DNA from 4 places in the Microbacterium sp. AG790 genome. Region 3 is predicted to be linked to each of the others. Evidence: predicted binding sites of a transcription regulator. Region 3 holds the regulator's gene; each other region holds the start of a gene.
The links. Region 3 encodes HrcA, which represses chaperone genes, less so after heat shock. Its sites were predicted from a motif close to TTNGCACTCGNNNNNNNCGAGTGCNAA; they were not measured.
Positions count from the first base shown of each region.

Region 1 (5,246 bases), on a different contig from region 3:
CCGCAGCCGCGCCTGGCCCACGGCGGCGGAGACGAGGTCGGGCGACAGACCCTGCGCCCGCAATCGCGACACGGTGCGGGCAACCTCATCGGAGGAGTCGATCGCGCCGAGCTCATCGACCAGCCGCAGCCCTTCGGGGGTGAGCAGGGCGGTGAGCTCGGCGCGTTCCATCCGGCCAGCCTATGCGGGGCGGCTCAGCACCCGCTCACCTTCGTCCATCGCGTCGCCGACGTCTGCTGCAGGCTTGTCACCGTCGCATCCCCCTGCCCGAGGTAGTCGAGACTGCCCACCGCGTAGTAGGGGTTGTAGGGGTTGACGCCGTAGCTGGTCGCCCGGCCCGCCGCCGCGTGGGCGGCATTGCTCGCCGTGACGCACGTCGCGCCGGGTGCGGTCGGCGTCGGGGTGGGGCTCGGTGTCGGGCTAGCAGTAGGTGTCGGGCTCGGGCTCGGGCTCGCCGAGCGGTCGACGCGCCGGTTGTGCGCGAAGAAGAAGCCCGTCACGTACGCGGGGTAGTCGATGCTGTTCGTCGACACGTACGAGCCGCCCGGTCCGCCCCCGGCCGGCCAGTTGTGCCCGAGGCCGGTGTTCTGGATGAGCGAGACGCGCGGGCCCGCGGCATCCGCGTAGAGCATGCCCGACCCCGCCGTGTTGGTGCCGGCCAGCCCTGCCAGCGAGAACGTCGACGTCGCCCCGGCGCCGTAGATGCCCGCCATGATCTGAGCGTTGAGGGTGTTGTAGCCCGTCGCCACCGTCGTGTCGTTGGATCCGTAGATCACCGAGGTGAGCTGGCTCGACAACGACGCGGATGCCGAGCCGGCGAAGCTCCGGCAGGTCGCCGTGCCCTGGGCCTGCGAGACGGCGACGCTGCCGATCTGTCCCGACGTGGTGCCGACGGTGGGTCCGGCGTTGATGCCGATGCCCGCGAACACGTCGGGGGCGAGGCACCCCATCACCATGGTCTCGCCGCCGCCGGAGGACAGGCCCGAGAGGTACACCTGCGTCGGATCGATGCCGAGTGACGTACGGCCGGTGAGCGCCGACACCAGCGCGAGCAGGTTGTCGTCGTGGCGTGCGGGGGAGGTGCGCGAGTGGTTGCTGTCGTAGTAGTCCCAGCAGCCGAGCACCACACCGCCGCCGGGAGCGTCGGGGAGGGCGACGACCATGCCGTACTCCTCCGCCGTCGCGGCCCAGTTTCCGGCGGTCTTCAGCGTCGACGCCGTCTGCACGCACCCGTGCAGGCTGACCATCAGTGCGCGGCCGGTGCCCAGCGTCGCGGCGCGGGCCGGGGTGTACAGCCGCACGCTCATGCCGGCGATCGATTCGGTCGTCCACGACCCTGTCGCCGCCGCGGCGGGGCGACGGCCGGTGCGGCCAGGAGGGCGCCGACGGCGAGGGCTGCCGCGGTCAGGGCGGCGGTGAGCGCGCGTCGGCGCCGAGACCGGCCGGCCAGAGGGCGGAGATGTGTCGTGAGGTCGCGGATGGTCATCGGTCGACTCCGATCCCGCTCCCGCCATCGTCCGAGCACCGTTGCTCGGTCGTCCCGGTCGAGGAGCGCAGGTCCGATGTTAGGTGAAAGACGATTCACATGACAGGTGTCCCTCTGTGTCGCAGAGCTGGCACTCGCGTTGCACGAGTGCCAGCCGCGCTCTAGACTTCTGTTAGCACTCCACCCCTGTGGGTGCTAACGAGTCTTGAAGCATCACGCCCAGCAAGAAAGAGGTAGACCGTGTCGGTTTCCATCAAGCCGCTCGAGGACCGCATCGTCATCAAGCAGGTCGAGGCTGAGCAGGTCACGTCCAGTGGCCTCGTCATCCCTGACACCGCCAAGGAGAAGCCCCAGGAGGGCGAGGTCGTGGCCGTGGGCCCCGGCCGCATCGACGACAACGGCAACCGTGTGCCGCTCGACGTCGCCGTCGGCGACCGCGTCATCTACAGCAAGTACGGCGGCACCGAGGTGAAGTTCGGCGGCGACGAGTTCCTCGTCCTGTCGGCCCGCGACGTTCTGGCGGTCGTCGTCCGCTGACGATCGCATTCGACGATGGCCCCCGGGATATCCCGGGGGCCATCGTCGTTAACCGGATTGGCGGAACAGCGACCAGCAATGGCAGGATGCCGCGGCATCCGTCGCCCCACGCATGTCACGACCGTCGTAGGCTTTGTCTCATGACACCCGCCGAGTCCGCCCGCGACGAACGGCGCGGTGGGATCTACGCCTTCGCGGCGTACTTCCTCTGGGGCTTCATGCCCCTCTACTTCCTGCTGCTGGCTCCCATCGGGCCGTGGGAGATCGTCGTCTGGCGCATCCTCTTCTCCCTCGCCTTCTGCGCGATCCTGCTCACCGTCACCCGCACGTGGGGCAAGCTCTTCGCGATCCTGCGCGATCGGCGGCTCGTGTTCTGGACGATCGTCGCGGGCCTGCTGATCTACGTGAACTGGCAGGTGTTCCTCATCGGAATCCTGACCGGTCACGTCATCGAGGGTAGCCTCGGCTACTTCATCAACCCGATCGTGACCGTGCTGCTGGGTGTGATCGTGCTGAAGGAGCGCCTCCGGCTGGCACAGTGGATCGCGATCGGCTTCGCGGGCCTGGCCGTGATCGTCATCATCGTGGCCTACGGATCCTTCCCCTGGATCGCACTGACCCTGGCGGCGAGCTTCGGCACCTACGGACTCGTGAAGAAGCAGATCGGTCCTCGGGTCGACGCCATCAGCGGCCTCACTCTCGAATCGCTGTGGCTGACCCCCATCGCCCTGATCCAGCTCGTCGTGGTCGCCACCACCACCGGCCTCGTCTTCGGTACCCAGGGCGTCGGGCACACCGTGCTGGTCACCCTCGCGGGCGTCGTCACCGCTGTTCCGCTGCTGCTGTTCGCCGCGGGTGCGCGCCGGGCGCCGCTCACCGTGATCGGCCTGCTGCAGTTCGTCGCCCCGATCTTGCAGTTCATCACCGGGGCGTGGATCCTGCACGAGCCGATGCCGCTCGAACGCTGGATCGGGTTCGCGCTCGTGTGGGTCGCGCTGGTCGTGCTGAGCGTCGATTCCGTGGTGTCGTCGCGGCGGTCCCGGAGCATCTCCGACGTCGCCGATCTGGTCTGAGACCGTCCCGGCGGTGCTCCCGCGCGCACGGCGAGGTTCATAACGATTGCGTCGCGGTGCTTTCCTTCGATGCGTGCGCGAAACATCCTGGTGACACAGCAGGTTTAGCGTTCAAGCCAGACCGCGGAGCCCGTGCGCCGCACGATGTCATCGAAGAAAGGGAAGAACCCATGGTTCATCGCAACAAGGCGATCATCGCCGCGTTTGCGCTCGCGGGCGCCGCGTCGCTCGCCCTCGCAGGGTGTTCGAGCTCGGGCGGGGGCGCTGCCACGACGGCTCCGAGCGCCACGTCCACGGGCTCGGCCGACCCGGCCGCCGCGTGCGCGCCCGGCACGCCCTCGACCGGACCGTTCACGCTCGCGACGATCCTGCCGCAGACCGGTTCGCTGGCGTACCTCAACCCGCCCGCCGAGGCCGGCTACGGCCTGGCCGTCGAAGACATCGACGCCGCCGGCGGCGTGCTCGGTCAGCCCATCAAGGTCGCCCCGATCACCGACTCCGGCGCCTCGTCCGACCTGTCGGTCTCCACCGCCTCCGCCGCGCAGATCGCCTCCTCCGACGCGCAGGTCGTGCTCGGTGCCGAGTCCTCGAGCGTCAGCCTCAACTTCGTCGACACCATCGTCTCGAAGTGCAAGGTGCAGATCTCGCCCGCCAACACCGCGACCGAGCTGTCCGGTTACTCCAGCTACTACTTCCGCACCGCTCCGCCGGACACGGTGCAGGGCTCGGCGCTGGGCAACCTCGTCATCGGTGACGGCGTCCAGAAGGTCGCTTTCATCGTCTTCAACGACGCCTACGGCACCGGCCTGCGCGATGTCGTCGAAGAGACCGTCACCAAGGCGGGCGGCGAAGTCGTCTACGGCGCCAAGGGCAAGGGCCAGGAGTTCGCTCCCGGTCAGAAGACGTTCTCGTCCGAGGTGTCGGCTGCTCTGGCTGCCAAGCCCGACGCGATCGTGATCCTCGCTTTCGACGAGACCAAGCAGATCGTCCCCGAGCTCAAGGCTCAGGGCTTCGACCTGTCGAAGACCTACCTCGTCGACGGCAACACGGCCGATTACAGCAAGGACTTCGAGGCGGGCACGCTCAACGGCGCCCAGGGCACCATTCCCGGCGCCCAGCCCGACCCCGAGTTCAAGCAGCGCCTCGTGGACTTCTACAAGAAGAGCGCGAACGCCGACCTGAAGGACTTCTCCTACGCTCCCGAGTCCTACGACGCCATCGTGCTCGCCGCGCTGGCTGCCGAGAAGGGCAAGGGCACCGACGGTCCGACGATCCAGGCGAACCTCGCCGCGGTCTCGGGCACCACCAACGGTGAAAAGTGCTCCGACTACGCCTCGTGCCTCGCGCTCATCAAGAGCGGCAAGGACATCACGTACACGGGCAAGGCGGGCATCGGTCCCTTCAACTCCCAGAACGACCCGTCGAGCGCCTACATCGGCATCTACAAGTTCGACGCGAACAACACTCCCGTCTTCCAGAAGTCCATCCAGGGCTCCGTGAACTGACACCCGCACGAAACAAGGGGCGGATGCCGCGGCATCCGCCCCTTCTTTCGTGCCGTCGCGCGCTTGCGCGCCGCTTGAGCCCGTAACCTCGCCCTCAACGGATGCGGATAGGGACAACGGATGCGGATGCCGCGCCGCCCCCGCATCCGCATCCGTTGCGCTCCTCCGCATCAGCTCTCGACCCGCGGGTCGGGCTGCCGCGCGCTGCGCACCCACGCGCAGCGCACCCACGCAGAAGGGCCCCGCCGTGACGGCGAGGCCCTTCTTTCCCTTGAGCGGTCAGTCCGAGTGCGACGCCTCGACATCCGCGGCGAGCGTGCCGAGGTACAGCTCGATGACCTTCGGGTCCTTCGCGAGTTCGCGCCCCGCGCCCTCGTAGGCGTTGCGGCCTTGGTCGAGGACGTACGCGCGGTCGCAGATCTGCAGGCAGCGGCGGGCGTTCTGCTCCACCATGATGATGGTCACGCCGGTCTTGTTGATCTCCCGCGTGCGGATGAACGTCTCGTCCTGCCGAACGGGCGACAGGCCGGCGCTCGGCTCGTCCAGCAGCAGCACCTTCGGCTTCATCATGAGGGCACGCGCCATGGCGACCGACTGGCGCTCGCCGCCGGAGAGCGAGCCGGCACGCTGCTTGCGACGCTCGCC
Region 1 covers NZ_RBWZ01000001.1:26,930-32,175, forward strand. Annotated here, with positions in the region: gene DEU37_RS00150 (class I SAM-dependent methyltransferase) at 1-171, opposite strand, end outside; gene DEU37_RS00155 (PHB depolymerase family esterase) at 195-1,307, opposite strand; gene groES (co-chaperone GroES) at 1,727-2,023, shown strand; gene rarD (EamA family transporter RarD) at 2,164-3,096, shown strand; gene DEU37_RS00170 (ABC transporter substrate-binding protein) at 3,267-4,601, shown strand; gene DEU37_RS00175 (ABC transporter ATP-binding protein) at 4,881-5,246, opposite strand, start outside.
Region 1: a site for HrcA is predicted at 1,614-1,640, ahead of groES (co-chaperone GroES). Genes of this name have one in related genera too.

Region 2 (5,246 bases), on a different contig from region 3:
CCCTCGATACCGTCGAACGCGATCGCACCGCTGTCGACGGCGAACGTTCCCGACCAGGTGCCGAAGCACTGGTCCGTGCGCGAGGAGACCACGCCGAGGTTCATGGCGGAGGCCTTGTCGTAGAACGGGGTGAACACGGCATCCAGCCCTCCTCCGCGCACCCGCCACGGCCGCAGCGGCGCGGCAAGGTCGTAGTCCCAGGCGACGGGCTCGGAGATCTTGTGCAGCGTGCCGTCGAGCACGACGGCGTTCTCCGTCGAGCCCGTCCCGTCGGTCCATCGTCCTCCGACCTGGATGCCGAGGCTGCGTCCGTCTGCGAGGGTTCCCGACCCGGCGCCCCAGTTCCACGACACGTCGTAGCGCCAGCGTCCTCGCCCGTGATCCAGCACCGCCCACGATCCCGCCGGCACCTCGTGGTCGACGCCGTCGAGCGTCAGCACACCGGATGCCGGGAGCGCGACATCCTTCACGGTGTACTGGAACCGCCGCGACGACCACGGCACCACGACCGCCAGCAGCTCGTGTCCGGGCGGGCGGCGCACCGTGATGTCGAAGGACGCGTCCGGGATCTCGGCGTGCAGACGCCAGAGCGACCCGCGCTCGGCCGGCGTGATGGTGGCGGCGAGGTCGGCGTGCCGCGCGATCGTGATGCCGGTGCCCAGCGAGGCGGGCAGCGACACCTCCCGCGACGGCAGCACCGTGACGCTGCGGCCCCACGAACGCGTCGTGGCCCGGTCGTGGATCCACACCTCGTGCACGGCGGCGTAGTCCAGCGACGACACCGTGAGCGACACGATGTGCGTGGGCGTCATGACGTTCCAGTACTCCCACCTCTTGTTGCGCCCCCACGATCGAACGAAGCGTCCACCTCCGATGCCGCGGGTGTCGACGAGCGGCGAGCGGGCGAAGCCGATCGCCGCCGGATTGAGGCGGCCGTCGGGGCGGGTGAGGGAGACGGGTTCGGTGAGCTCGCGCTCGCGCGCGGCGGGGGGTGCGGTCATCGGCATCCTTGCTGACGTTCCGAGTGCTGGTGCTTCCGGTGGGTGCTTCGACACTAGCGCGCAGGCGCGAACCGCCCCGGTCCTCGCGGACACGGGGCGGTTGCGCGCGGGTGCGCGGGCCGGGACTACTGCTCGACCGGGTGCGGCTCCTGCGCCGACTCGTGCGCCTGGATCGTGGGGGCACCGCCGTCGGCGACGACCTGGACCTTGCGCGGCTTCGCCTTCTCGCTCACGGGGATCGTGACCGTCAGCACGCCGTTGCTGTACGTCGCGGCGATGCCGTCGGTGTCGATGCCCTGACCGAGGTTGAGCTGACGCAGGAAGCTCGCGGTCTCACGCTCCCGCGTGATCCACTTCACTCCGTCGCCCTCGCTCAGCGTGCGCTCGGCGCGGATGGTCAGCAGCTGGCCGTCCACATCGATGTCCACCGAGCCCGGGTCGATGCCGGGAAGGTCGGCGCTGAGCACGTAGTGGTCGCCGTCGCGGTAGAGGTCCATCGGCATCCGGCGGGGTCCCCGGCGCGTGTCGAAGAGGCCCGACGCGATGCGGTCGAGGTCACGGAACGGGTCATACGTGGCCATTTTTCTCTCCTTGTCCTTTGTCACTGTGAGGGTCTGTCAAAGTTGAGCCTCATCAACTCAACTAGCATCAGATTAGCACTCGACACAGGAGAGTGCCAACGGTTCACGCACAGCGAACGTGCGCGATCGCGCGCCGTTCACATGACCCTCGCGCCGGAAGCCGCACCGCTGTTTCCGGCGCCGCCGCCCATTCAGCACACGGAACCCTTCCTCCCCACGTGCGGTAACAGCGCAAGTTCTCCACGAGCCGGCGGACGGTGTCCACGACATCAGGAGATGGGCCCAGCATGAGCGGATGCCGCGCCCACCCCGACCACTTCCGCCGACATTGCCGCAGGTGTTCACCGCCGCCGACGCGTCGACGGCCGGCGTCACTCGCGGGCGCCTCTCGGCTCGCGACCTCGACGCACCCTTCCGCGGAGTCCGCGTTCGGCGCGACACGGACGGCGCCGCACCGGACGGCGAGGACACGCCGGACGAGATCGCCCGGCGCAACATCCTGGGTCGCGTCCGCGCCCACGCACTCGTGCTGCCGCCCCATGCGTTCTACACCGGGACGACGGCGCTCGCGATCCACGGGCTCCCCTTCCCCGACGCGGATGCCGCGGCATCCGCCGACCTCGACGTCGCCGTTCCCGCGCCACACCGTGCCCTCAGACGGACGGGCATCACCGCCGTGCAGATCACCCCGATGCTCGTTCACACCACCGTCCGGGCGGGCCTTCCGGTCGCGACGCCCGCCTCCGCCTGGGCGATGCTCGCCCGCGAGCACACGATTCGAGACCTGGTGGTGATCGGTGATGCGATCATCCGCGTGCCCCGCGACGGATGGGGGCGGCGTCTGCCCGACGCTCGACACGCCGGACCCGAGAATCTGGCCGCGGCTGTCGCCGCAGGCCGCCGTTGCGGAATCGCGAAGCTCCGTGCCGCGCTTCCCCTGCTGCGCACCGGCAGCATGTCGCCGCTCGAGACGGACTGGCGACTGTCGCTCATCGGGACGGGTCTGCCGGAGCCCGAGCTCGACGTGGAGGTGCGCGCGCCAGACGGTCGACTGCTCGGCATCAGCGACGGCGCATTCGTGGCGCACCGGGTCGCGGTCGAGATCGAGGGCGATCACCACCGCACCTCGCGTCGCCAGTGGGTGCGCGACCTCGAGAAGTACTCCGACTATGCGAACCTCGGCTGGGATGTTGTGCGCCTGAGCGCCGCGCACATCCGACACGATCCCTCGCGGGGAGTCGCGCTGGTCCGCGCCGCCCTCGCACGCCGAGGTTGGCACGCGTGACCGGTCGCTCGGTTGACGCTTGCACCGGTAATCACATCGCGATTTCCCGCGCGAACGCCAACTGAACCGCGGCAGGCGCGCGCGGCGCTCAGCACTCGACGACGTTGACGGCGAGTCCGCCCTCGCTGGTCTCCTTGTACTTGGTCGACATGTCGATGCCCGTCTGACGCATCGTCTCCACGACGGCATCCAGCGGCACATAGTGCGTGCCGTCGCCGCGCAGCGCGAGGCGCGCGGCGGTGACGGCGGTGGATGCCGCGATCGCGTTGCGCTCGATGCACGGGATCTGCACGAGCCCACCCACCGGGTCGCACGTGAGCCCCAGATGGTGCTCCATCGCGATCTCGGCGGCGTTCTCGATCTGACGGTTGGTGCCGCCCATCACGGCGGTCAGCCCGCCGGCCGCCATCGCGCACGCCGAGCCGACCTCGGCCTGACACCCGCCCTCGGCTCCCGAGATCGACGCGTTCGCCTTGAACAGCGAGCCGAGCGCCGTCGCCGTCAGCAGGAATCGACGGATGCCGCGGCGCCGGTTCGCCTCGGCGAGCTCCTGCGCGGTGGCGACGATGTCCTCCGACCCGTGCGCCGCCTCACCCGCCTCGCGGCCGTCCGGACCGTGCAGCCCGAGTAGCGCCGAGCCGACGAGCTCGCCGTAGGGCGTCACCGCGTTCTCCGCTCCGATGCCGGCATCCGCGAGGAAACGCCACCAGTACATCGCAACGGCCGGGAGGATGCCGGCGGCGCCATTCGTCGGCGCTGTCACGACGCGTCCTCCGGCGGCGTTCTCCTCGTTCACGGCCAGTGCGAACGCACCGAGCCACTCCCCCGGCAGCTCGCGCCCGGTCGCCTCGACGCTCTCCAGCTGGGCGCGGATCGCGCCCGCGCGCCGCTTCACCTTCAGCATTCCCGGCAGCACCCCGTCGGCGTGCAGCCCGGCGTCGACGCACGAGGCCATCGCGTCCCAGATGGCATCGAGCCCGGCCGCGACCTCCGCTTCGGGCCGCAGCGCCTCCTCGTTGCGGCGCGCGATCTCCGCGATCGTCAGCCCGTACGTATCGCAGACGTCCAGCAGTTGCGCCGCTGTCGCGTAGGGCAGCGGGAAGGATGCCGCGGCCACCACCGCCGGCTCACCCTCGCGCCGGATGAACCCGCCGCCGATCGAGTAATAGGTGTCTTCGTGCAGTGCGAGCCCCGCGGCATCCCGCGCGACGAGCGTCATCGCATTGGGGTGTCCGGGAAGACGCGTCCGCGGCGCGAGTACGATGTCCGACCGCGAGAAGGGGATCGGCGTACGACCGTCCATCAGGAGGAGGGCGCCGTCGGACCAGTCGGTCCAGGCGCCGCGCACGTGAGCCGGATCGACGGTCTCGGGCACGTACCCCTGCAGGCCGGCGACGACCGCGTCGGGGGTGCCGTGCCCGATGCCGGTGGCACCGAGTGAGCCGTAGAGGGCGCACTCCACGCGGGCGAGGGTCGGCAGATCGGCGACGCGGCGCGCGAAATCGCGAGCCGCGCGCAGCGGGCCCACCGTATGGGAGCTCGACGGTCCTACCCCGATGGAGAACAGGTCGAACGCCGAGACGTACGCACTCACACTTGTGAGCCTACGCCGCCTCCCCCGTCGGGCCCCGCCCGATACGCTGAGACGGAGGGGGCACCATGACCGCACTGACCACGTCCGACGCCGATCGCGGCGCGGCACTCGAGGCCTGCGAGGCGGCAGGGCGTGTGGATGACGCGTTCCTCGCCCGGTTCGACGAGCAGTTCCCGCGGCTGCACGAGCTCTTCACCCGCCTCTACGGCGAGCGTGCCGACGGCAGGGAGCAGCTGGCGGCGACGGTGGCGGCGGCATCCTCCTCGTGGAACGCGCGTCCCCTCGATCTGAAGGTGCACGACGCACAGCGCGCCGCCGACCCCGAGTGGTTCCAGTCCGAGCGCATGCTGGGCGGTGTCTGCTACGTCGACCGCTTCGCCGGCAACCTCGCCGGCGTGCGCGAGCTGATCCCCTCGTTCCGCGAGCTCGGGCTCACCTACCTTCACCTCATGCCGCTGTTCGACGCTCCCCTCGGCGACAACGACGGTGGCTACGCGGTGTCGAGCTACCGGCGCGTGAATCCGAGCCTGGGCACGATGGCGCAACTGGCCGAGCTCGCGGCGGAGCTGCGGATGGCGGGCATCTCACTCGTGCTGGACTTCATCTTCAACCACACCAGCAACGAGCACGAGTGGGCGCAGAAGGCCGTGGCGGGCGATCCCGACTACGCCGACTTCTACCTGATCTTCCCCGACCGGGACATGCCCGACGCCTACGAACGCACCACGCGGGAGATCTTCCCCGACGACCACCGCGGCTCGTTCGTGCAGCTCGAGGACGGCCGC
Region 2 covers NZ_RBWZ01000006.1:359,539-364,784, reverse strand. Annotated here, with positions in the region: gene DEU37_RS02275 (DUF2804 domain-containing protein) at 1-1,001, opposite strand, end outside; gene DEU37_RS02270 (Hsp20/alpha crystallin family protein) at 1,127-1,582, opposite strand; gene DEU37_RS02265 (hypothetical protein) at 1,878-2,867, shown strand; gene DEU37_RS02260 (L-serine ammonia-lyase, iron-sulfur-dependent, subunit alpha) at 2,956-4,461, opposite strand; gene DEU37_RS02255 (amylosucrase) at 4,527-5,246, shown strand, end outside.
Region 2: a site for HrcA is predicted at 1,655-1,681, ahead of DEU37_RS02270 (Hsp20/alpha crystallin family protein). Genes of this name have one in related genera too.

Region 3 (5,246 bases):
GCGTCCGCGCATGTACGCCAGCGGGGCGACCTCGATCGTGCCCGACGCCATGAGCTTGGGGACGATCTCCGGGTCCATCATCTCGTTCAGCGCGTCATAGAGCGGCCGCAGGTACGGGTCGATCTTGTCGGTCAGGGTGCCGGGCAGAAACCCCAAGCGTTCCCCCGCTTCCACCGCCGGCCGCGTCAGGATGATGCGGTCGACCTCCTTGCGCTGCAGCGCCTGGACGGCTTTCGCCATCGCGAGGTAGGTCTTTCCGGTTCCGGCGGGACCGATGCCGAAGACGATCGTGTTCTCGTCGATCGCGTCGACGTAGCGCTTCTGACCGAGGGTCTTCGGGCGGATCGTGCGTCCACGCGAACTCAGGATCGCCTCGCCCAGGACGTCGGACGGGCGTTCGCCGGTGTCGGCCCGGAGGATGCGATTCGAGGTCTGCACGTCGGAGGGCTCCAGGCCCTGACCCGCGCGCGCCATCGCGATCAGCTCGTCGACGAGTGCGCGGGCCCGCGCAACGGACGCGGCGGCGCCGGTGAGAGTGATCTCGTTGCCGCGCACGTGCACCTGCACGTCGGGGTGTTCGCGCTCCACGACGCGCAGCAGTCGGTCCTGCGGTCCGAGCAACTGGACCATCGCCACTCCGTCCGCGAGAATCCGGTCGACCGCGTGCTCGGTCGCGTTCGCGTCGTCGGCGGAATCAACCACCGAGGCTCCCCTCGTCCAGTCCCCCGGCCAGCACATGCGCGTGGACGTGGAAGACCGTCTGACCGGCGCCCGGCCCCGTGTTGAACACCAGGCGGAAGTCGCCGTCTGCGTGCTCGGCGGCCAGAGTGTTCGCGAGTGCGATCATCTCGCTCATGAGGGCGGGATCGGACGCGGCCAACTCGACGACGTCGCGGTAGGCGGCACTCTTCGGGATGATCAGCAGGTGCACGGGCGCTTGGGGTGCGATATCGCGGATCGCGAACACGTTCTCGGTCTCGGCGAGGATCTCGGCCGGGATCTCGCCCTCCAGGATGCGCGTGAAGATGGACGGTTCGCTCATACTCCGAGTGTAGTCAGCGCCCGTCACCAGCGGCCGAGGCGGGCGTTGACGACGGCGAGGGCAGCCGGCCCGGCCGTCGAGGTGCGAAGCACCGTGTCGCCGAGGCGGACGGCGGTGGCTCCGGCATCGGCCAGGGCGTCGAGTTCGTCGGGAGCGATGCCGCCCTCGGGGCCGACGACGAGCACGACCTCCGCGCTATCGGTCAGCGACAGGGTGCTGAGGGGCACGGACGCCGTCGGCTCCAGGACCAGCACGCGGGCATGTGCGGCACGTGCGGCGAGGCCGGCGACGGACACCGGCGTCGACACGCGCGGAACCCAGGAGCGGTGCGCCTGCTTCGCGGCCTCGCGGACGATGCTCTGCCAACGCGCGACGCCTTTGACGGCCTTGTCGCCGCCCCAGCGCGACACGCTGCGCGCCCCCTGCCACGGCACGATCTCGTCCACGCCGAGTTCGATCGCCGCCTGCACGGCGAGCTCGTCGCGGTCGCCCTTCGCGAGCGCCTGGGCGAGAACGAGACGTGGGGTCGGCGCCTCGGTGACAGAGCGGCCGGTCACCGTCACTGCGACGCGCTTGGGGGCGGATGCCGCGACGATGCCCGTGAGCCAGACGCCCGCACCATCGCCGACGGTGACCTCCTCACCGACCCGGACGCGGCGGACGACCGCCGCATGATGGGCCTCGGCGCCGGTGATGACGATCTCGTCGCCCAGAGCCGCGTCGGCGACGGCGGGCCCGTCGGTCGGCGGTTCGTCGACGAGGAAGTGCAGTGCCATCTCAGCCGCGGAACCGGTCGCGCAGCTTCGAGAACATGCCCTGGTGGAACTGCGCCAGGCGGGGCGCCGGGGCCTTGGTCTTCTTGGCGAAGTCCTCGATGAGAGCGCGCTCCTTGGCGTCGAGCTTCGTCGGGGTGACGACCTGCACACCGACCCGGAGGTCGCCGCGCGTTCCGCCGCGCAGGGGCGTGATGCCGCGGCCCTTGATCGTCAGGACGTCGCCGGACTGCACGCCGGATCGCACCTCGAGGTCGACCTCGCCGTCGAGCGAGGAGATCGTCGTGTGGGTGCCGAGGATCGCGTCGGGCATCGAGACCTCGAGGGTGGCGAGCAGGTCGTCGCCCTCACGGCTGAAGACCTCGTGGGTGGCGACGGTGACCTCCAGGTAGAGGTCGCCGTTCGGACCGCCCGCCGGGCCGACCTCGCCCGAGCCGGGCAGCTGGAGGCGCAGGCCCGTCTCCACGCCGCCGGGGATGTCGACCGACACCGTCCGCCGTGCGCGCACGCGGCCCTGTCCCTGGCACGTCGCGCAGGGGTACGGGATGGTCGTGCCGTAGCCCTGGCACGTGGTGCAGGGCTGCGAGGTCATGACGTTGCCGAGAAGACTGCGCACGGTGCGCTGCACCTGACCCGAACCGTGGCAGATGTCGCACGTCGCCGGCTGGGTGCCCGGCTGGCAGCACGATCCCTCGCAGGTCTCGCACAGCACCGCCGTGTCGACGTCGATGTCACGGTGGGTGCCGAAGACGACATCGCCGAGATCCAGCGTCACCCGCACCAGCGCATCCTGGCCGCGCTCACGCCGCGATCGCGGTCGGCCGGCCCGTGCTCCCCCGCCGCCGAAGAACGTTTCGAAGATGTCGCCGAATCCGCCGAAGCCTGCGCCGCCTCCGCCGAAGGGCGAGCTGTCGCCGCCCATGTCATAGCGTTGGCGCTGCTCCGGGTCGCTGAGGACGTCGTACGCGTGGGTCACGAGCTTGAAGCGCTCCGACGCGTCCGCTCCGGGGTTGACGTCCGGGTGCAGCTCGCGCGCGAGACGCCGGTACGCCTTCTTGATCTCGTCGGGGCTCGCATCGCGGGACACGCCCAGGACTTCGTAGTGGTCGGCCACAATCGCCTTTCCTGCCCTGCCGGGCGCGGGTCGGTGTTCGGGAGCGCGACGCTCAGCGGGACGTGTCGTCCTCGTCGAGCAGTCGGCTCAGATAATGCGCGACGGCGCGGACCGCCGCGAGGTTGGTGGGGTAATCCATGCGGGTGGGGCCGAGGAGGCCGACGCGGGCGCGGGTGCCCGTTGCGTCGTACTCGCTCGTGAGGATGGAGGCCTCCGTGAGTCCGAAGGGCTCGTTCTCCCGACCGATGCTCGCGGCGAGACCGTGCTCGTCGGCGACCATCTCGCCCATCAGACGCAGCAGGGTGACCTGCTCCTCGATGGCCTCCAGCAGCGGGTAGATGCTGCCGCGGAAGTCGCCCTCGCGCCGCGCGAGGGTCGCACTTCCGGCCATCACGAGCCGGTCCTGCCGGAAGTCCTCGAGCTCCTCGCCCACGATGCGCGCGACGGTGCGCAACGCGGCGTCGATGCGGGTGCCGTCGGCAGCGGATGCCGAGAGAGCCTCGATGGCGGCCGCGGCCTCGCCGACGGGCTTGCCCGTGACCAGCCGCGCGATCGCGGTCTTGACCTGTCGGGCGGCATCCTCGGTGAGCTCCTCGGCCAGGAAGGCCACGCGCTGGGAGACTCGCCCGGTGTCGGTCACGACGATGACCACCACGCGCGGGCCGCCCAGATGGACGAACTCGATGTGCGTGACGTTCGCGCGCGCGAACGACGGGTACTGCACGATGGCGACCTGTCCGGTGAGCTGCGTGAGGGCGCGCACGGTGCGCATCAGGAGCTCGTCGAGATCGCCCGGATCGCTGAGGAACGACGAGATCGCCGAGCGCTGCGCCGTGGACAACGGCCGCAGGTCGGCGAGATGGTCGACGAACACGCGGTAGCCCTTGTCGGTGGGTACGCGTCCGGAGGACGTGTGCGGCGCGGCGATGAGCTCCTCGTCCTCCAGGAGCGCCATGTCGTTGCGGATGGTCGCCGCGGACACGCCGAACTGGTGACGTTCGACGATCGCCTTGCTGCCGACGGGCTCATGGGTGTCGACGTAGTCCTGCACGATCGCGCGGAGGACCTGCAGGCCGCGTTCCGAGACCATCGCTCCTCCTTGTTGGCACTCAGGGTCGTCGAGTGCCAATATTACCGCGATCGCGCGGTCAGGCGGTGAGGGCGCGCACCACGGCATCCGCCAGCAGGCGGCCGCGGCGGGTGAGGACGACGCGGCCGCGCACGGCGGAGGACCCGTCGATGAGCCCGTCGGCGATGAGTGCCGCGATCGCGTGACGACCCTCTTCGGTCAGCTCGGACACCGCGATGCCCTCGGCGATCCGCGACCGCAGGAGCACGTCCTCGAGTCGCCGCGCAGCGGCATCGGGGCGCTCCCGCGCCGCCGCGGGCGACGTGCCGGCGGCAAGGCGCTGCGCATACGCCGCGGGGTGTTTGACGTTCCACCACCGCAGGCCGTCGACGTGGCTGTGCGCGCCGGGGCCGTAGCCCCACCAGTCGGTGCCGCGCCAGTACGCGAGGTTGTGGCGGGAGCGGTGACGGGGCGCCGTCGCCCAGTTCGACACCTCGTACCAGCCGAACCCGTTCGATGCGAACGCCTCGTCGGCCAGCTCGTACATGTCGGCCTGGAGGTCGTCGTCCGGCGCGGCGACCTCTCCGCGGCGGATCTGGCGCTCGAGCTTCGTGCCCTCTTCGATGATGAGCGCGTACGCGGAGATGTGGTCGGGTGCGAGCGCCACAGCTGCCTCGACCGAACGACGCCAGTCGTCCAACGCCTCCCCCGGCGCGCCGTAGATCAGATCGACGCTCACATCGAGGCCGGCCGAGCGCCCCGCGTCGACGGCCGTCTGCACGCCGGCCGGATCGTGGGTGCGCTCGAGTGCGGCGAGCACGTGGGGCACGGCCGACTGCATGCCGATCGACAGCCGGGTCACGCCGGCCTCCGCCAGCTCGTGTGCCATTGCGACGGTCACCGTGTCGGGGTTGGCCTCGACGGTGACCTCGGCGTCGGCGGCCAGCGCGAAGGCGGAGCGGATGCCGTCGAGCATCCGCGCCAGATCTCCCGCGGGAAGCAGAGTGGGCGTGCCGCCGCCGAAGAAGACGGTGGATGCCGCGCGGAGGGGCCCCCGCGCCGACAGCACGCCCCGTGAGAGCGCGATCTCGCGGAGAACCTCGTCGGCGTACGCGTCCTGGCGCGCGCCCCGGAGCTCCGTGGCGGTGTAGGTGTTGAAGTCGCAGTAGCCGCAGCGCACCCGGCAGAAGGGCACGTGCAGGTAGACGCCGAAGTCGCGGGCGGGGTCGATCGAGATATCGGGCGGCA
Region 3 covers NZ_RBWZ01000014.1:58,489-63,734, forward strand. Annotated here, with positions in the region: gene DEU37_RS14500 (PhoH family protein) at 1-702, opposite strand, end outside; gene DEU37_RS14505 (HIT domain-containing protein) at 695-1,042, opposite strand; gene DEU37_RS14510 (16S rRNA (uracil(1498)-N(3))-methyltransferase) at 1,066-1,818, opposite strand; gene dnaJ (molecular chaperone DnaJ) at 1,820-2,929, opposite strand; gene hrcA (heat-inducible transcriptional repressor HrcA) at 2,982-4,019, opposite strand; gene hemW (radical SAM family heme chaperone HemW) at 4,078-5,246, opposite strand, start outside.

Region 4 (5,246 bases), on a different contig from region 3:
CGGCGGCCTTCTCGGGCTTGTCGGCGACGACGACCTCGGTGGTGAGGAACAGACCCGCGATCGACGCAGCGTTCTGCAGCGCCGAGCGCGTCACCTTGGCCGGGTCGATGATGCCCGCGGCGAACATGTCGACGTACTCACCGGTGGCGGCGTTCAGGCCCTGGCCGACGGGAAGCTCCGACACCTTGTTGGCGACGACACCCGGCTCGAGGCCGGCGTTGAGGGCGATCTGCTTCAGGGGCGCCTCGATGGCGACCTTGACGATGTTCGCACCGGTCGCCTCGTCACCCGTGAGCTCGAGCTTCTCGAACGCACGCTTGCCGGCCTGGATGAGGGCGACACCACCACCGGGGACGATGCCCTCCTCGACGGCGGCCTTCGCGTTGCGAACGGCGTCCTCGATGCGGTGCTTGCGCTCCTTGAGCTCGACCTCGGTGGCCGCACCCGCCTTGATGACGGCGACGCCGCCGGCGAGCTTGGCGAGGCGCTCCTGCAGCTTCTCGCGGTCGTAGTCGCTGTCGGTGTTCTCGATCTCGCGCTTGATCTGGGTCACGCGACCCTCGATCTGCGCCGACTCGCCCGCACCCTCGACGATCGTGGTCTCGTCCTTGGTGACGATGACCTTGCGTGCCTTGCCGAGCAGGTCGGTGGTGGCGTTCTCGAGCTTGAGACCGACCTCCTCCGTGATGACCTGGCCGCCGGTGAGGATGGCGATGTCCTGGAGCTGCGCCTTGCGACGGTCACCGAAGCCGGGAGCCTTGACGGCGACCGACTTGAAGATGCCGCGGATCTTGTTGAGAACGAGGGTCGCGAGAGCCTCACCCTCGACGTCCTCGGCGATGATGACGAGCTCCTTGCCCTCCTGGATCACCTTGTCGACGATCGGCAGCAGGTCCTTGATGTTGGAGATCTTCTGGTTCGCGATGAGGATGTACGGGTCCTCGAAGACAGCCTCCTGGCGCTCCGGGTCCGTGACGAAGTAGGGGTTGATGTAGCCCTTGTCGAAGCGCATGCCCTCGGTGAGCTCGAGCTCGGTGCCGAACGTGTTCGACTCCTCGACCGTGACGACGCCTTCCTTGCCGACCTTGTCGATCGCCTCGGCGATCAGCGCGCCGATCTCGGGGTCGGCGGCGGAGATGGATGCCGTGGCGGCGATCTCCTCCTTGGTCTCGACCTCCTTCGCGGAGGCGAGCAGCTCGTCGGAGAGCGCCTTGACGGCCTTCTCGATGCCCTTCTTCAGGGAGATGGGGTCTGCGCCGGCCGCGACGTTGCGCAGCCCTTCGCGCACGAGGGCCTGGGCGAGGACGGTAGCCGTCGTGGTGCCGTCACCGGCGACGTCGTCCGTCTTCTTGGCGACCTCCTTGACGAGCTCCGCGCCGATCTTCTCGTACGGGTCGTCGAGCTCGATCTCCTTGGCGATCGAGACACCGTCGTTCGTGATCGTGGGGGCGCCCCACTTCTTCTCGAGCACGACGTTGCGACCGCGCGGGCCCAGGGTCACCTTGACGGCGTCGGCCAGGATGTTCAGGCCACGCTCGAGGCCACGGCGGGCCTCCTCGTCGAAAGCGATGATCTTTGCCATAAGTGTGTCGTCCCTCCCGGACGTGAGGATGAGTCTTTAGCACTCGCGATGATTGAGTGCTAACTCATTCTGGCACTCTGGCATGACGAGTGCAAGCCGCGCCGAGCGGGCGCGACGGGAGGGCCGAACGACGTCAGGCGACGACGCGGACCGACTCGGCCTGCGGGCCCTTCTGACCGGCGCCGACGGTGAACTCGACCGTCTGCCCCTCCTCCAGGACGCGGAATCCCGACATGTCGATGTTGGAGTAGTGGACGAACACGTCCTGGCCGTCGGTCACGGTGATGAAGCCGAAACCCTTCTCGGCGTTGAACCACTTGACGGTACCTTGGGCCATGCGAATCTCCTGATGCTGCGGTGGGACGTCGCAATGCTAACCAGCGTGAGAGCGGCGAAATCGCCGTTCCGGCAAGTGTTGACACAGGCGCATCAAACTGTTCACACGCGCGAAACACGCTCCCCGCCGATACCCGCAGGGCGGGGTGGTCAGCCGGCCGGAGTGGCCCCGGCATCCGTGCGATCGGCACCGATCACGACCACGAGGAGCTTGGCGCCGTCGCCGCTCGCGAGGCCCTTGTACGCATCGCTGAGCGTCACGGCCGCCCCGCCGATCACCTGTGCGAGTCCCCGCGCCGCGCCTTCTTCGGCGGGGTCGGAGTAGAAGACCGTCGTGGTCGGGAAGTCCTTGGAGCTGGCGTCGCCGGCCGTGACGCTGTCGGGCGACCAGCCGGCCCCGACGATGGTCTGCGCGAGGGAGCCGGCCAGACCAGACTGTGTCGTCGCGTTGAGAACGGTGACCGGGTACGACGTGTCGACGACCGGCTCGGCGGTCGAGATGGTCGTCGGCGTGGCGCTCGGTGTGGGAAACAGGGTGACGCGCCCGGTGGCGATCAGCGTGCCGAAGATGCCCAGCGCGACCAGCACGACGATCGCGATGACCGACCACAGCACCACGATTCCTCCCCGCAGGCGCGGATTCTCGGCGCGATGCGCGCCGATGCGTCCCCCCTCGAGGGCGAGATCATCGAAGCGGTCCTTCTGCGGGGGCGTACTCGGCACCCCAGAATGCTACCGGCCTGTTCCGGTGCGGACGGCGGGAACGGCCGCGCGTCCCGCACGCTCGCTCTCGCGCGCATCGCGGAGCCGACGGAGGCGGTGCACCAGCATGGCGTCGTGCGCCGCGGCATCCGGTTGATCGATGATGCGAGCCAGCAGCTGGTAGTACCGGGCGGGCGCCAGGGCGAGCTCGGCACGGATGGCCTCCTCCTTGACGGCGTCGTGCACGGTCCACCGCGACTCGAAGTCGAGGAGGAGGCGATCACGCTCGGAGAGGGGCACCTGCTCACGTTAACCCCGCGCAGCGCGCTCGCCGGGACGCCACTCCAGCCATCGCCCGAGTGGGTCGGCGTGGGCGAGGACGACGCCGTCGCGCGCGAGTGCGAAGCCCTCAGCGGGAGCGTTCGATGCGATCCGCCCGCCGCGCCATCCCTCGTGCAGCGAGGGCGCGTCGAGGGTGATCCAGCGGCCCACGGCGGATACCTGCTCGATCAGCGCGTGGCGCGCGTGCCAGCCGAGGTGCGCCAGCACGCCGGGGGTCTGAACGACCAGCGTCGCCTCGGGCGGCGCCGCCGCGACGGCGTGAGAGAGCTGGTCGACGCCGTCACCCGCGAACATGAGGGGCGGCTCCGCTGCCGCGATGCGCAGGGCGGAACGCACCCGATCGGCGCGTCCGGTCTCGCCGGGCCAGACCAGAGCCGTCAGCCATGATTCGGTGGCCGGGTCGGATGGATCCAGCGGTGCGAGATCGATGCCCGCCCGCCAGACGATCTCCGGATGCCGCAGCGGCGGCACGTGCAGACCACGAAGCTCGCTCTCGAGCACGACGGACGATGCGCCGCCGCGAGGGTCGTGCACGATCTCGCCGGCGACGCCGCGATAGCGGTAGGAGTATCGGTCGGGGTAGAGACACAGTCCTGCACTCGCGCCGACCTCCAGCAGCGCGATCGGCCCGTCGATGCCGGCCAACGCGGGCAGCAGAGCGGCGCACCGCAGGGGTTCGTTCGTCTGCAGAGACCGCGCCGCGCACTCCGTGACCAGTCTGTCGCTGTGGGCGAGCACCCACTCCCGCCACTGGGGGTACCCGCTCTCGCCGGATCCGAGCATCCGCGCGACGGCGAAGACGAGGGGCGGCTGACGATGCGAAGGCGAGATCCTCTCCAGCACCTCCTGCACCGCGGCATCCGCGGCGATTCCGACGGCCCACTCGCCGTACAGCGCGGAACGACCGGGAGCCTCGTCGCGGGCGAACCGGGCGTAGCGCGCCGACACCGATTCTGGGAGCGAACTCATGGGTGACATTCTCGCGGGCTGAGCCGACCGCGGCCCGCGTCGGGTTGAATAGTGGGTGGAGTAAGGAGCCAGACATGACCTACCGCGTGACCAAGACCGACGACGAGTGGCGTTCGGAGCTCACCGCCGACCAGTACGCGGTGCTCCGCGAGGCGGGCACCGAGCGCGCCTGGACCGGCGAACTGCTCGACGAGAGCCGTGCCGGCCTCTACACGTGCGCCGCGTGCAGCGCCGAGCTGTTCCAGAGCGGGACGAAGTTCGACTCGCATTGCGGGTGGCCGAGCTTCTACGAGTCGGTGCGCCCCGAGGCCGTCGAGCTCATCGAAGATCGCAGCCACGGGATGGTCCGCACCGAGGTGCGGTGCGCGAACTGCGGCTCGCATCTCGGACACGTCTTCCCCGACGGGTTCGGCACCCCCACGGGCGACCGGTACTGCATGAACTCGCTGTCGCTGTCGTTCACCCCGGCCCCGGAGGCGGATGCGTCGTGATCGAGACGGTCACGGACTACCCGGCCCTGGCGGCGGTGCGAAACCGTCGCTCCTGGTCGAAGGTGACGGATGCCGCGCCCACCCGCGCCGAGCTTCTCACCCTGATCGCGGCGGCGGGGCGGGTCGCCGACCACTCGTCCCTGCGGCCGTGGCGCGTCATCGAGCTGCGTGGCGAGGACCGGGCGACGCTCGGGGCGGCGATCGCGAAGGCCGAGGGCGACGACAAACCGTCGACGAAGCCGTTGCGCGCGCCACTGCTGCTCGCCGTGGTCGCCAGCTACCGCAAGAGCGAGAAGGTTCCCCGCTGGGAGCAGGAGGCGGTCGCCTCGGGTGTCGCCCACACGCTCAGCCTTCTGCTGGATGAGGCGGGATGGGGTGTCATCTGGCGCACCGGTCATTACACGCGGGCGAAGGCGGTGGCCAAGGCGCACGGACTCGCGAAGGACGAGGAGCTGCTCGGCTGGCTGTACGTCGGCGGCAAGCCCACCGGTGCGCGACCCGGTCGCCGCAAGAGCGTCGATCCCCGTGCGCATCTCAGTCGAATGCCGGCCCCCGCCAAGGGCGCCGACAAGGACGGCGGGGCGACGAAGACCGGCGCGAAGAAAGACAAGAAGAAGAGCTGACACTCCCGTCGTCCGCTCAGGTTCGTCGTCGCCGCCAGGGCGCGAGAGCGACGACGACCGAGCTCGCCGCGACAGCGACCATCAACAGTTCGGTTCCCCAGCCGGGACCGGCATCCGCGGGCCAGAACGCGTCCAGGGTGAACGCGGTGGCGAGCTGGCCGACCACGACGCCGAGGCCGAGCAGCAGCACCCCGGTGTGCG
Region 4 covers NZ_RBWZ01000006.1:764,851-770,096, reverse strand. Annotated here, with positions in the region: gene groL (chaperonin GroEL) at 1-1,582, opposite strand, end outside; gene DEU37_RS04170 (cold-shock protein) at 1,716-1,919, opposite strand; gene DEU37_RS04165 (LytR C-terminal domain-containing protein) at 2,069-2,641, opposite strand; gene DEU37_RS04160 (DUF3263 domain-containing protein) at 2,651-2,920, opposite strand; gene DEU37_RS04155 (DUF2332 domain-containing protein) at 2,930-3,931, opposite strand; gene msrB (peptide-methionine (R)-S-oxide reductase MsrB) at 4,006-4,422, shown strand; gene DEU37_RS04145 (nitroreductase family protein) at 4,419-5,045, shown strand; gene DEU37_RS04140 (DMT family transporter) at 5,062-5,246, opposite strand, start outside.
Region 4: a site for HrcA is predicted at 1,619-1,645, ahead of groL (chaperonin GroEL). Genes of this name have one in related genera too.